Linked DNA regions of Prochlorococcus marinus CUG1416. Each later gene encodes a partner of the first gene's protein in a complex. Links are inferred from orthologs where the notes say so. Each region holds a gene or a part of one and is shown in the gene's direction. Other genes may lie near its edges. The genes, in order: accC and accD.

What was found.
Region 2: the proteins of accC (region 1) and accD are in contact, whole or in part, in a solved structure (PDB 8UXZ), measured with the Escherichia coli proteins. The link is inferred for Prochlorococcus marinus CUG1416 from one-to-one orthologs.

The regions. Positions count from the first base shown.
Region 1 is NZ_JAAORM010000001.1:67,084-77,155, forward strand. The notes cover bases 4,397-7,305. They hold accC (acetyl-CoA carboxylase biotin carboxylase subunit), read left to right. Parts: upstream 4,397-5,132; coding sequence 5,133-6,479; downstream 6,480-7,305. Other genes in these bases: HA146_RS00350 (glycosyl transferase), read right to left, coding at 4,397-4,763; HA146_RS00365 (YggT family protein), read right to left, coding at 6,499-6,804; psbX (photosystem II reaction center protein PsbX), read left to right, coding at 6,895-7,080; HA146_RS00375 (Ycf66 family protein), read left to right, coding at 7,161-7,305. Also shown: chromosome segregation protein SMC, read left to right, coding at 1-2,414; HA146_RS00345 (PRC-barrel domain-containing protein), read left to right, coding at 2,460-3,494; more of HA146_RS00350, read right to left, coding at 3,495-4,396; more of HA146_RS00375, read left to right, coding at 7,306-8,090; HA146_RS00380 (chlorophyll a/b-binding protein), read right to left, coding at 8,091-8,366; HA146_RS00385 (ABC transporter ATP-binding protein/permease), read right to left, coding at 8,377-10,072. UniProt on the Escherichia coli protein: This protein is a component of the acetyl coenzyme A carboxylase complex; first, biotin carboxylase catalyzes the carboxylation of the carrier protein and then the transcarboxylase transfers the carboxyl group to form malonyl-CoA.
Region 2 is NZ_JAAORM010000002.1:480,327-484,551, reverse strand. What follows is about bases 1-2,947. They hold accD (acetyl-CoA carboxylase, carboxyltransferase subunit beta), read left to right. Parts: upstream 1-1,006; coding sequence 1,007-1,888; downstream 1,889-2,947. Other genes in these bases: HA146_RS04025 (Gfo/Idh/MocA family protein), read left to right, coding at 2,282-2,947; HA146_RS04030 (hypothetical protein), read left to right, coding at 1,890-2,279; HA146_RS04040 (phosphoribulokinase), read left to right, coding at 1-859. Also shown: more of HA146_RS04025, read left to right, coding at 2,948-3,379; fba (class II fructose-bisphosphate aldolase), read left to right, coding at 3,472-4,225.

The DNA.
Region 1 (10,072 bases):
AAAAACTTTCTGATGCAGCGGGAGAATCTGGGGAATTCTCAAAACAAAGTATCAAATTAAATGCTGAGCTTGAAAGTATACAAAATATAATCAATCCTTTGGAAGTGAAAAAAAGGAAAGTTGAAGAAGAAACTATTCAAAATAATATTCAAAAAGATGAAATATCTTCTCAGATTGATAATTTGGCTTTAGAAAAGCAGAAACTTTTAGAGAGAAATCAAAGAAAAAAAGATACATACGACATAAAAAATAATAACTTGGCAAGTAACAGCTCGGAAATTAATTCTTTAAAAAATGAAATTGATTTATTAAATAAAACTAAATTAAGGCTAAGCAACGAGCAATTAAGGCTTGAAAAGGATTTATCTCGATTTGAAAGTAGAAAAGAAGCTTTAAATGAATCCAGAGGTTCATATGCTCTCAGAATTCTTTTAGAATCAGGGTTGGAGGGTATACATGGATATGTAGCTCAACTTGGAGAGGTCAGTGAGAAAAATAGATATGCATTAGAAATTGCTGCAGGAAATAGACTCGGACAAATTGTTGTTGATAATGATCATATTGCTGCTAAAGCAATTGAAATTCTTAAAAAGAAGAAGGCAGGAAGATTAACTTTTTTACCCTTAAATAGAATCAAAAGTCAAAAGAAGAATTATGCAATTTCAAGATTTGACAATAATAGAGAACCTGGATTTATTGATAAAGCTATTAATTTAATTACTTTTGATGCAGTTTATTCAGATGTTTTTAGATATGTTTTTGGAGAGACGTTGGTTTTTTCAGACTTAGCCTCAGCTAGGTTATCTAAACAAAAAATTAGGTTAGTTACTTTAGGTGGTGAAGTATTAGAAGCAAGTGGTGCAATTACAGGAGGTAGTAAGCTAAATAAAGATTTAGTTTATAGATTTGGAATTAATAATGATATTGATGATTCTAGACCCATAAAAGAAAGATTATTTGTTATTGAAGAAGCTTTAAAAGAGTCAAATAATGATTTGAGTATAAAAACCAATAGACTCAGTCAATTAAATTCTAACCGCAGTCAAATAATTGAGGGTTGTGCTTCATTTAATAAAGAAATTGAAGTAAATAAAAACTCTCTTGATGTTGTAATGCAAAGAATTGATGATTCTAAATCGAGATTAAATAAACTTGATAGTGCTAATAATTTCTTAGTTGAAGAGTTAGATCGTTTAAGAAATAAATTGAAACCTTATCAAGATAAGTTTGATCAATTGCAAATCCTTCTTAAAGAGAATTATGAAAAAAATCAAAAATCATCACTAATAGCTTTAAATAATGAGTTTAATAATTTTGATACAAAACTTGAATTACTTATGAAGGAGAGAGATACATTATTAGATAAGAAGAATCAATTTGCTTTAAATAAAGAACGTATCAATAATTCATTAAAAATTACATTATTACAAGAAAAAAACTTGCAGGGATCTATCACAGAACTTGCAACTGCTCATAGTGCATGGATCAAAAAAAGAGATAAGTTTAAAAAAGAGCTTTTAGTTCTCGATAATCAAAAAAATTCACTAGAGAAGGATTTAGGTTTATTGAGAAGGAAAAGAGATGAATTAAACTCTTCAATTTCAAATAAAAGGCAAGAATATAATAACTATCTATTAAAACTGGAATACCTTGAAAGAGATATGGATTCTCTTAAAGAAGAGATGAGGAGCGAGAAAATAAAATTAGAAAATTATAAAAAAGATCTCCCGAATCCTTCCCCGGAGTTTGGAGAATATGAAGGGAAGAGTCTTGAATCTTTGCAGTCAGAAATCTCGATTATAAATGCAAAATTACAAAGCTTAGAACCTGTAAATATGTTGGCTCTTGATGAATTAGAAGAATTAATTGAGAGATTAAATGGTTTACGGGAAAAATTAGAAATTCTATCTAATGAAAGATCTGAATTATTGCTGAGAATAGAGACTGTATCAACTATGCGTCAAGAGGCTTTTATGCAAGCATTTGTAGAAGTTGATAAACACTTTAAAGAAATTTTTGCCAATTTATCTGATGGAGATGGTTTTCTTCAGCTTGAAAATCCTAATTCACCTTTGGAAGGAGGCTTAACTTTAGTGGCTCATCCTAAGGGCAAAAATGTCAGAAGATTAGCCTCTATGTCTGGTGGTGAAAAATCATTAACTGCTTTAAGTTTTTTATTTGCTTTGCAAAAGTATAAACCTTCACCTTTTTATGCATTAGATGAGGTTGATAGTTTTTTAGATGGTATAAATGTTGAAAGGTTATCAAAATTAATATCTAATCAGTCATCAAATGCTCAATTTATAGTCGTAAGTCATAGAAGGCCTATGATAAGTGCGTCTGAAAGAACAATTGGTGTCGCGCAAGCAAGAGGTGCTAATACTCAAGTTATTGGGTTACCAAATGCTGCATAAACTCACTTTTTTAAATTTATACGTCAGAATGATAAAAAGTTAATTATGAGCTTGTCTAAAACCTCTGCAAATAAGAATCGGCCAAATTCTGTTCCTAGTGAACGGTTATGGTTAAGGTCAGAATTGATGGGAACACAAGTTATAACTACTGATACTGGGAGGCGTTTAGGTGTAGTTGGCGAAGTTGTTGTTGATATTGACAGAAGAGAGGTGGTGGCTTTGGGGCTTCGAGATAATCCACTTACAAGATTTCTACCAGGCTTACCAAAATGGATGCCTTTAGAAAGTATAAAGCAAGTTGGAGATGTCATATTAGTCGACTCCCTAGATTCGTTGAGTTCAGGTTTTTCTCCCGAAAGATATGGAAAGGTAATTAATTGTCAAGTGATTACAGAATCTGGACAACTTTTAGGTAGAGTGCTTGGGTTTTCTTTTGATATTGAGACTGGGGATTTGATTTCTCTTGTCATGGGTGCAGTTGGCGTGCCCCTTTTAGGTGAGGGAGTTTTAAGTACTTGGGAAATTCCTGTTGAGGAAATAGTAAGTAGTGGTACTGATAGGATTATTGTTTATGAAGGTGCAGAAGAGAAATTAAATCAATTAAGTAGTGGACTACTTGAGAAACTTGGAGTAGGAGGTTCTTCATGGGATGAAAGGGAAGCAAATGGATACGCAGCAAATCTTGTACCAGTTGAGAATCAGTTACTGTCTGGTTCGGATTTAGAACAACAAAATAATTTAGTTGAGGAATATGAAGAAGAAGTTGTTGAACAAGATGATTATGAAGATGAACTTGAATATGTTGAAATAAAGAGTTCTTCAGAAGAAATCAATAATAGAAAAAAGCTTTATATGGAGAATGATTACTCTGGTCAGATCGACAATCAAACAATTGTTAATCAAATAGATGAAGAAAAAAATATTGATTTTACACAAAAGCAAAAATCAAATACTAATTTGGCATCTAAAAGACCAATTCAAAATGCAATAGAAACTTTAGATATTGAACCATTGGAAGAAAAAACTTTAGTGAAAGATAATAAAAAATCAGAAAAATTTGAAATCGACGATCCTTGGTAATTAATAAAGGTTTTTTATTAAATCAAAAATTATATCAGCAAGTTTTTCTGAAGCACCTTTATTACCTCTTTCTTTCAGTAAATTTTCTCTAATACTTTTCAATTGATCTTTATTTTTAATAAGACATAATACTTCTCTTGCAATTTCTTTGGGCGAAATATTTCCTATTCTTTCTGGGACAATAATTTTTTTTGATTTAATATTTGGCCAAGCAAAAAACTTCTTTTTTTTAAAATAGAAATATTTAACTATAAATGTTAGAAATCTATTTATGAATGAAATTTTTCCAATTACTCCAAAAATACCATCCCAGGCATTCATCATATTTAAATGTTGAGTTGGTAGAACAACTAACATTGGAAGAGAAATTGCTGCTAATTCTGCAGTATTTGCACCCACAGTTGTAATGGCTAGATCACATTCTTTTAATATTTCATAACAAGGATGTTTCTTTATTAGATAAATTTTTGTATTTTGTGATGTCTCAATTACATAATCAAAACTGGAATCTTTGATGCTTTTAATTGTTTTAATTTTTGATGAGTAATATTTTGCAATAGGATTTCTCTCACTTTGAAAGAATAAATATTCACTTTTATTGGTGGTTGGGGCAATTGGGATTATAAAATTTATATTTTGATTTATTTTCGCGATATGATCTGCTATTTCTAAGAAGAAAGGAATTCCAATAGAGAGCTTGGCTTTTTTTGAACCAGGCAACAGGGCAACATAACGTTTTTCTTTATCTTTTAATGATATTTCACTATTTAACTTTATATCTGCCATCAAATCGCCTATTATGTGACATTTACTTTTATATCTTTTAGGAATCAAATCTTTTACTTTTTTATTCATAGCTGCAATTTTGTTTGTCCATTGAGGCCATCTTGCAACCCATTCAGCATATGTGATATTTAGATAACCTAATCTTTTAGCTAGTAAAATACTCCAAAATTGATCCCCACCAAGGAAAATTACTATTCCTTTTTTTGGCCAATTTGCAAAAGAACATGGCTTCATTAATAATTTCCAAAAACTGTTTGATTTTGTAATTAATTCGAATTTATTCCATGAATTTGCAACTGTAAATTCTTTACCAGTGGCATTTGGGCAAGGAACCAGTACTAACCTAAGAGAGAAATCTAGTTTATCCTCATAACATAGAGATTTATTTATTTGGTTAAGTTCATCCACTACAGGTCTTACCCATGTAGATAATTCACCAGGCCCATTTGAAACTATAACTACTGCAGGTGATTTTTTTTTCATTGCAGTTAAACCAGAATAAATCAAATGCGGACGGCGAGACTTGAACTCGCAAGGCCTAAGCCACACGCTCCTTAGACGTGCGCGTCTACCAATTCCGCCACGTCCGCAAAGGGTTTTCGAGCACCGGCGGGTGCCTAAACCTTAAAAATATCATACATTATTGAATGAAATAAGGATGTAGTTCTCAGAGATAATTTTTTAATGTTATGCATTATTTTTCTATTGCATAAAACAAATATTTATACATATATAACGGTCAAGGTTGTATTGTAAAAAATGTACTCTGATCACTAAAAAAATTTTGTTAAATACTTTGGCAAACAATTTTTTATTTTAAGTCATTTTCATTTCTTCAATTTAATTTTCATAATGGTTGAAAAAGTTTTAATTGCTAATCGTGGAGAAATAGCTTTACGAATAGTTAGAAGTTGTAGAGAACTAGGTATTGCAACAGTAGCAGTTTTTAGCACTGTAGATAAAAAAGCATTGCATGTTCAGCTTGCTGATGAAGCGGTTTGTGTTGGAGACTCGTTGAGTAATAAGAGTTATTTAAATATTCCAAATATACTTGCTGCCGCAACATCGAGAGGAGTTGATGCTATACATCCTGGTTATGGATTTCTTGCTGAAAATGATAAATTTGCTGAGATGTGTAACGATCATGGCATAGTTTTTATTGGTCCATCTCCTAAAGCTATTAGATCTATGGGAGATAAATCTACAGCTAAAGAAACTATGGAAGAAGTAGGAGTTCCAACAGTACCTGGAAGTAAAGGCTTGTTATCAAATGTAAATGAGGCTTATAAATTGGCAGATGATATAGGTTATCCGGTCATTATCAAAGCCACTGCTGGTGGAGGCGGAAGAGGTATGAGGTTGGTTGAAAACGCTGATAATCTTGAAAAAATGTTTAAAGCAGCTCAAGGTGAAGCAGAAGCAGCTTTTGGTAATGACGGTCTATATATGGAAAAATTTATAAAGAAGCCAAGACATGTAGAAGTTCAAATTTTGGCAGATAGATCTGGTAATGTTGTGCATTTAGGAGAGCGAGATTGTTCAGTTCAGAGAAGACATCAGAAGTTATTGGAAGAGTCTCCTAGCCCTGCAATTAATACTGAACTAAGAAAAAAAATGGGAAATGCAGCAATTGCTGCTGCAAAAAGTATCGGTTACGAAGGAGCTGGTACAGTTGAATTTTTAGTTGATAATGATAATTTTTATTTCATGGAAATGAATACTAGGATTCAAGTTGAACATCCTGTTACTGAAATGGTTACGGGGGTTGACTTAATAGCTGAGCAAATTAAAATCGCAAGCGGAGCAAACTTGGAATTTAAGCAAGATGATATTCACTTGAATGGTCATGCGATTGAATGTAGAATCAACGCTGAAGATCCTTCTCATAATTTCAGACCATCACCTGGGAAAATAACTGGTTGGCTTCCTCCCGGTGGACCTGGTGTAAGGGTCGATAGTCATGTTTATACTGGTTATGAAATACCTCCATTCTATGACTCCTTAATTGGTAAATTAATAGTCTGGGGAAAAGATCGTAATACTGCAATTAAACGTATGAATAGGGCTTTAAATGAATGCGCAGTAACTGGTATTCCAACAACAATTAACTTTCATTTAACCTTACTGAATAAATCTAAGTTTAAGGAAGGGAAGATACATACTAAATATGTAGAAGAAGAGTTATTACCAAATTACTAAAGGCATCATTAAACAATATCTATGAAATATGTCTATACAATGCAAGTTTTATAAGCCCTTGTTGACCAACTAAAATCTCTCTTAAAAAACTTATAACCCCAATCCAAATGACGGGGCCTACATCCACTCCTCCTATAGGGGGAATTAATTTTCTTGTTAAATTTAGGATAGAGCTTGATGGTATCGAAATTAATAACCAAAAACCTTTACTTAAATCAATTTTTGGGTACCAAGTAAGAATTAATCTTATTAAAAAAACTATAGTTAGATATGATAGAGAAATGCCTAAACTAACATCTAAAATTTGGAGAGCGTTTTCAAGCAAGGAAATCACAATTATTTAATTCATCTTAATAAATAACCCATTGAATCGTATTTAATTCGTATTATAAATTGAGAATTAAATATTTAAAAAGTGCTTCAAATCTCAAATTTATTACTAGCTGCAGATTTTTCTGCTGAAGTTGCCAATAATTCCGCAGTTGGAATGATAGGTAGTTTTATAGCAGCCGCTTTACTTATCGTTATTCCAGCCGCTTCATTTTTGATTTTTGTTAGTCAGAAAGACTCTCTTGATCGTACTTCTACTGGTAGACGCTAGTTTTTGTAGAAGTTTTAAGTACACTATATATATAGGGTGAATTATGTCTCCCTTTAAAAAATAAATTTTGGAGAAAGAATGTGGTCAATGCTAGTCTCAATTGGGCCAGTATTGTTGGTATAGTTCTAGCGGTATGTGGAGGCGGACTTTACTTTTTAAGGTCTTTTAAACCTGCATTAGCAAGAGATTATGATGTTTTCTTTGCAGCTATAGGTCTTTTATGCGGGGGAATATTATTTTTTCAAGGTTGGAGATTAGATCCTATTCTTCAGTTTGGTCAGTTTTTGTTAGCAGGAACTACAGTTTTTTTCGCATATGAAAGTGTGCGATTGAGGGGTGTTGCTACTGATCAAGCTAGAAGGTCATCTTATTTTGATGATGATTCTATTCCTGATGTGCCCAGAAATTCTAGAGGTCGATTTAATGACGATTATGATAGGTTTGAAGAAGTCGAAAGACCATCAAGAAGATTTAAACCTCAAGAAGAGGAATTTGAAGAAGAATATATGGAGGGGGGAGGATCTCGTAGGAGAAATGTTTCAAGAGCTATACCTTCTGCTGCTGCAAGTAGAAGCAGGCCATCTACAAGAGAAGCAAATCAGTTTGTAAATGAAGAACCTATAAGAAGAAGACAGAATCCTGAAGACAGAAATACTAATCAATCAGAAAGAAAAAATTTTGGTGAGAGACGAAACTTATCTCGCAATGAAGTTAAAACAGGATCAAGACCCAAAATTAATCGTAGAGTTTCGAGACAAGATAATATGTCTAATCCTGATGATTCTTCTCCGTTAAGAAAGAAACCGACAAGATCTCCTATTAGGCAGCAAACTTCAACGGCTCAAGTAGAAGATGCTTCATTCAAAGATGCTAATCAAGCAAAAAAGACTCGTGAGACTCGGAGACCAAGCTCTTCAACTAGATCAAGTGCAAATAACCAAAATGGTAGATATACCGTTGGAACAAATAAGAGGAAACCTAGAGATAATAGTTCTAGATTTGATGATTAGTTATAAGATTCCTGCCCATTTTAAAAACGATTGTTGACTAAATAATTCAATTAGTATTATTGCCAGGAATCCGATCATTGCAAATCTTCCATTAGTAATTTCAGAATAACTACTCCATCCGAATTTATATTCATCTTCAATATCTATTGATTTTTCATCTGATTTATTATCTCTAGTTTTTTCATTGATGTAATTTGAATCTTGTAGATTTTCTATGGAACTATCATTCTCTAAATTATTAACCTCTGAGTTTGTTTGTTCTTCTTTAGAATTCATTTTTTTTTTGTTAATCCTTAAAATTATACTTATCAGAAGTCAATAATTTCCAGTCTCCTTGTCCATTTAATTCTAAAATGTTTTCATGAAAATCTTTTAAGCTAGGTCTATGTCCAACACTAATAAGAGAAAGTTCTCGTTCCTTTAGTAAACCATATAGTTTTTCTTCAGTGTCAATATCTAAAGCACTTGTTGCCTCATCAAGTACTGCAAATCTTGGGGAATTTAGTAAGAGTCTTGCGAAAGCTAATCTTTGTTGCTCGCCTAGAGAAAGAATTCTTGGCCAATCTTGTTTGATGTCAAGATTAGGGTAACGATCCACTAAGGTTTTTAAATTTACTTCATGAAGTACAGAAGTAAGATGTTCATCACTAAATTTCTTAACTTCTGTGGGATAACATAATTGTTCCCTTAAAGAACCCAGTAACATATAAGGTTTTTGAGGTATGAATAATAATTCGCCAATTTTTGGTTTTTTTATTACTCCATGGTCGGGTTCCCATAAACCACTAATCATTCTTAGTAAAGATGTTTTTCCACATCCAGAAGGTCCTACAACTAAAAGTGATTGATTATTGTCGATGCTCAAATTTAAATTTTTAATTATTGTTTTATTTGATCCTGGTGGGGAAAGATCAGCATTATTAATAATAATTGAGGGATAATCTGAAATGACGTTTTGATTACTTGTAGGACTAGTTTGACTAATGGATTCGACTTTTGATTGGAATCCTTCTAACCTGCCAATCCCAGCAGTAAATTTTGCAAGTTCTTCTATTTGATTAACAATAAAAAATAACGAACCTTCAACCATTCCAAAAGCAAAGCTTGCCTGAATAAAGCGCCCATAATCAATATCACCTTTAAAGTAAGGGATTGCCATTATTAAATATGGAAAGAAATTACCAGCATAATTAATTGATCTTCTCATGACGTCAATTATTACTCTCCATATAATCAGTAAATTAAAGTTTCTCACCACTTCTCCTAATCGCCTTTCAGTTTCACTTCGTTCAGGATTCTCCCCAGAGTAAAAGGCTATTGATTCAGCATTATCTCTAATATGTACTAAGCCATATCGAAAATCTGCTTCGTATCTGAGTTGATCAAAGTCTATCTTTACAAGATTTTTACCAGCAATTAGAAGGATAGAAGTTGCAAATGCAGCGTAACCAAATAAAGAAAAGGTAAGTGATGTACTGATACTCCACAAAATAAGAATATTAAGAGAAAATGTTAGTAATGCATCAAAAATACCTAATGTAAAAGACAGACTTTGTCCGGTAAAAGCTCGGGTATCATCTGTGATTCTTTGATCAGGATTATCTACATCAGTTTGTTCTTCATCATTTGGATTTAATTGGTAATAAGCTTTATTAGTCATATAATCTTTGACTAAACTTTTTGAAAGCCATTCTCTCCAAATTATTCCTAATTTATATGTGAAAAATATTTGAGAAACACGTATTGGTAGAGCAACAGCAAAACAACAAGCGTAAATCCCTAAAATCCGATAAAATCCAGCTTCTTGTTTTTCTACCAAAGCATTTGTTAAATCTCTTGCGATAAATCCTATCCCTGCGTTTATTCCGTTTACAGCTAAAAGCATTAATACAATTATCGCAAGGAATAACCAATGTAACCATCTACGGTTTTTTAATTGCCGTCTTAAGCTGAAAAAGCTCCCTGACCCAATTAAAAATAAG
Region 2 (4,225 bases), on another replicon or contig:
AGGAGCAGGAACAAGTACAGTAAAAAGAGCCTTTGAGCATATTTTTGCCAGAGAAGATATTGTTCCCGCCGTTGTAGAAGGTGATAGTTATCACAGGTTTGAGAGAATGCCTATGAAAAAAGCTATGGCAGAGGCTCTTTCAAAAGGTGAAAATTTTTCTCACTTTGGTCCAGAGGCTAATCTTTTTGACAAGCTAGAAGAACTTTTTAAAATCTATGGTGAAACTGGAGGAGGGAAGAAAAGATATTATCTACATAGTCCTGAAGAAGCGGAAGAACATAATACAAGACTTGGGACATCCTTAGAGCCAGGACAATTTACTCCATGGGAAGATATTCCTGAGGGGACAGACGTACTATTTTATGAAGGGTTACATGGCGGGGTGGAAGGTGATGGATACAATGTGGCATCTTATGCTGACTTACTTGTTGGAGTTGTTCCGATAACAAATTTAGAATGGATTCAAAAAATTCATAGAGATAACGCAGAAAGAGGTTACTCAGCTGAAACCATTGTTGATACTATATTGAGAAGAATGCCTGATTACATAAATCACATTTGTCCACAATTTAGTAAAACCGATATTAATTTCCAAAGAATTCCTACAATTGACACTTCCAATCCTTTCATATGCAGGAATATTCCAACTCCTGACGAGAGCTTTGTGATTATACATTTCAGAAAAGGGGCGAGAGAAAAATGGGGAATTGATTTTCAATACTTGCTTGGAATGATACACGATTCATTTATGTCAAGTCCAACCAGTATCGTTGTAAATGGTGGAAAAATGGGTTTCGCAATGGAACTTATTCTTACTCCAATAATTCATAAAATGATTGAGGAGAAAAATAAAGGATAATTAATAATTAATTTTTAATTATTAACTCAAATACTTATATTTTTTCTAAGGATTAAGGAGTTCCTAATCTAAAAATCTCAAATATTTATATATCTTTCTTGATAAAAGTACCTTACTTAGATTTAAATAGAAAAAACAGGTAACGTTGTGTCATTAATCGACTGGTTTGCCGCAAGGCGTAAAGATCAATTTGTTGGGAAAGTTTCGCAAGATACTGACGAGGCGGATGGTTTGTGGGTTAAATGCTCAGAATGTTCCCAAGTGGCTTATAGAAAAGATCTAATTTCAAATTTCAATGTTTGTAGTAATTGTGGACACCACAATAGGATTAATAGCGATGAAAGGATAAGTATAATAGCTGATAAAAATTCATTCAAAGAATTTGACAGTTCACTAAGTCCTACAGATCCTTTAGGTTTTAAAGATAGAAGGGCATATGCTGATCGAATCAAAGAAAGTCAAGCAGGTACAGGTTTAAGAGATGGAGTCATAACAGGTTTCTGTTCTGTAAATTCAATCCCTTTAGCATTAGCTGTTATGGATTTTAGATTTATGGGGGGATCCATGGGTTCAGTAGTTGGTGAAAAAATTACAAGGATAATTGAGAGAGCAACTATAGAAAACTACCCAGTTCTAATTGTTTGCGCATCAGGTGGAGCAAGGATGCAAGAAGGCATGCTAAGTCTCATGCAAATGGCAAAAATATCTGGAGCACTAAAAAAACATAAAGAAAAAAATCTTCTATATATGCCCTTATTAACTCATCCAACTACTGGAGGGGTAACAGCCAGCTTTGCGATGTTAGGTGATTTAATTTTGGCGGAACCTAAAGCTCTTATAGGATTTGCTGGTAGAAGGGTTATTGAACAGACATTAAGAGAAAAATTACCCGATAATTTTCAAACAGCTGAATATCTTCTTGAGCATGGTTTTGTTGATGTAATAGTAAAAAGGAAAGATCTCAAGGATACTTTGACCAAAATTTTAAAAATTCACGGTGTAAAAGCACTTGCAGAAGCAAACACATAAGATGAAAATTATTTCTAATTTATTTTATTTTTCATTAACTCTTTTATTTTTCATTTTAAATTTTTCTTCCTATTCAAATGCAATAGGAAATGTTGATTGGGTTCTCCTAAAAGAGAATAATGATGGGAAAGAATGGCTTGATAAAGGGAGTATTAAACCGCTTCCAAATGGTGAAATAAGTGTCCTGACCAAGTTTTTTAAAAATCCAACTAATTCAGATAAAGGAGCGTTATCACTTTATGTAATGAGAATTAATTGCGATAAAAAAAAGTTCAAAGATACTTCTATAAATGGAATTCCTCAATTTAATTCAAAATGGCAAGCTTCTAATAATGATGAACTAATAGATGTTGTTATTGAAAGTAGTTGTTCAGAGTTTATTAATGGATAAGAATGAATACTAAAAATAAAAAATTAAAAATAGCAATAGCTGGACTTGGGTTTGGGAAAAAAGTTCATTTAGAGGCATTAAAAGAGTCTGTTTATTTAAAGCCTGTAGCTATTTATCATTATGAGGAAAAACAAAAATCGATTTTAGAGAAAGAAACGGGATTAGAGTTCTTTCATAATTGGGAAGACTTAGTAAAATCTCCAGAAATTGATGGAATTATTATTGCGACCCCTCCTGAATCAAGATTTAAATTAGCAAAACAAGCGCTTGAGAATAATAAGAATTTGCTACTTGAAAAACCTGTTTCAATATCGTCTTCTGAAATTGAGGAGCTTCAGAGAATATCTTTGATTAATAACTTAAGCGTATGTGTTGATTTCGAATACAGAGCAGTACCCCTTTTCCTTCAGACAAAAAAACTTATTGATGAAAATATTTTAGGAGATATATATTTAGTCAAATTAGATTGGTTAATGGGAAGCAGATCAGACCCTAAAAGAGTATGGAATTGGTATTCTTTGGAAGAAAAAGGTGGAGGAGTCATTGGTGCCTTAGGTACTCATGCATTCGATATGTTGAATTGGTTTTTTGGAGAATCAATAAACGTATCTGGCAAGTTAGCAACATCAATAAAAAAAAGACCTTTACCTAATTCCTCTAATTTAAATGATGTTACTAGCGAGGATGTTTGTCTAGCTAACATAGAAATATCAAACTACAGTTCGAATCTTATTCCATGCCAGGTATCTTTATCATCGATTTCTAGGAACGGTAGAGGATTTAGTTTAGAAATTTATGGAAGAGAAGGTTCACTTATTCTTAAAAGCGAGAACCAAAAAGATTATGTTCATGGTTTTAATTTGAAATATTCAAACAACGAAAATAAAGTACAAAATCTATCTGCAGATTCAATTTTTAATTTTGAAAAAACATGGACTGATGGCAGGATAGCTCCAGTCTTGAGAATTCAAAATTTATGGGCTGAGAGTATAATTAATAAAACACCTGTAATCCCAGGCTTGTGTGAGGGACTTGCAAGTCATAAAGTTTGCGAAGCAATAAGAGAATCTTCGAAGAGTGGGTTGAATATAAAAATATAGATTTTGTATATCTAATTACGTGACATTTGATCCCTCTTTGTACTAAACTCGCGGAAACAAGTGCTTTGTATAGCATCTAACTTATTTTAATTATGGCCCTCGTTCCACTAAGACTACTTTTAGATCACGCTGCTGAGAATGGTTACGGTATTCCAGCTTTCAATGTTAATAACCTTGAGCAAGTTCAAGCAATCATGGAAGCAGCATATGAAACTGATAGTCCTGTAATCCTCCAAGCTTCAAGAGGGGCAAGAAGTTATGCAGGAGAAATTTTCCTACGTCATTTAATACTTGCTGCAACTGAAACCTATCCAAATATTCCAGTCGTAATGCACCAAGACCATGGTAACGAGCCATCTACATGCTATTCAGCAGCAATAAATGGTTTCACATCAGTAATGATGGATGGGTCTCTAGAGGCAGATGCAAAAACACCAGCTAGTTACGAATATAATGTTGCAGTCACTAAAAAAGTAGTTGATTTTGCTCATTCAGTTGGGGTTAGTGTTGAAGGAGAATTAGGATGCTTGGGTTCATTAGAGACAGGAAAAGGTGAGGCTGAAGATGGTCATGGATTTGAAGGTGAACTTTCTACAGATATGCTTTTGACTGATCCTGATGAAGCTGCAGATTTTGTTGCTAAAACAAAAGTTGACGCTTTAGCTATTGCTATAGGTACAAGTCATGGTGCTTATAAATTCACAAGAAAACCTACAGGAGAGGTTCTTGCAATAAGCAGAATTGCTGAAATTCATAAAGCACTTCCAAATACCCATCTTGTAATGCATGGATCTAGTTCAGTTCCACAGGAATGGTTGGATATCATTAACAAATATGGTGGTGAAA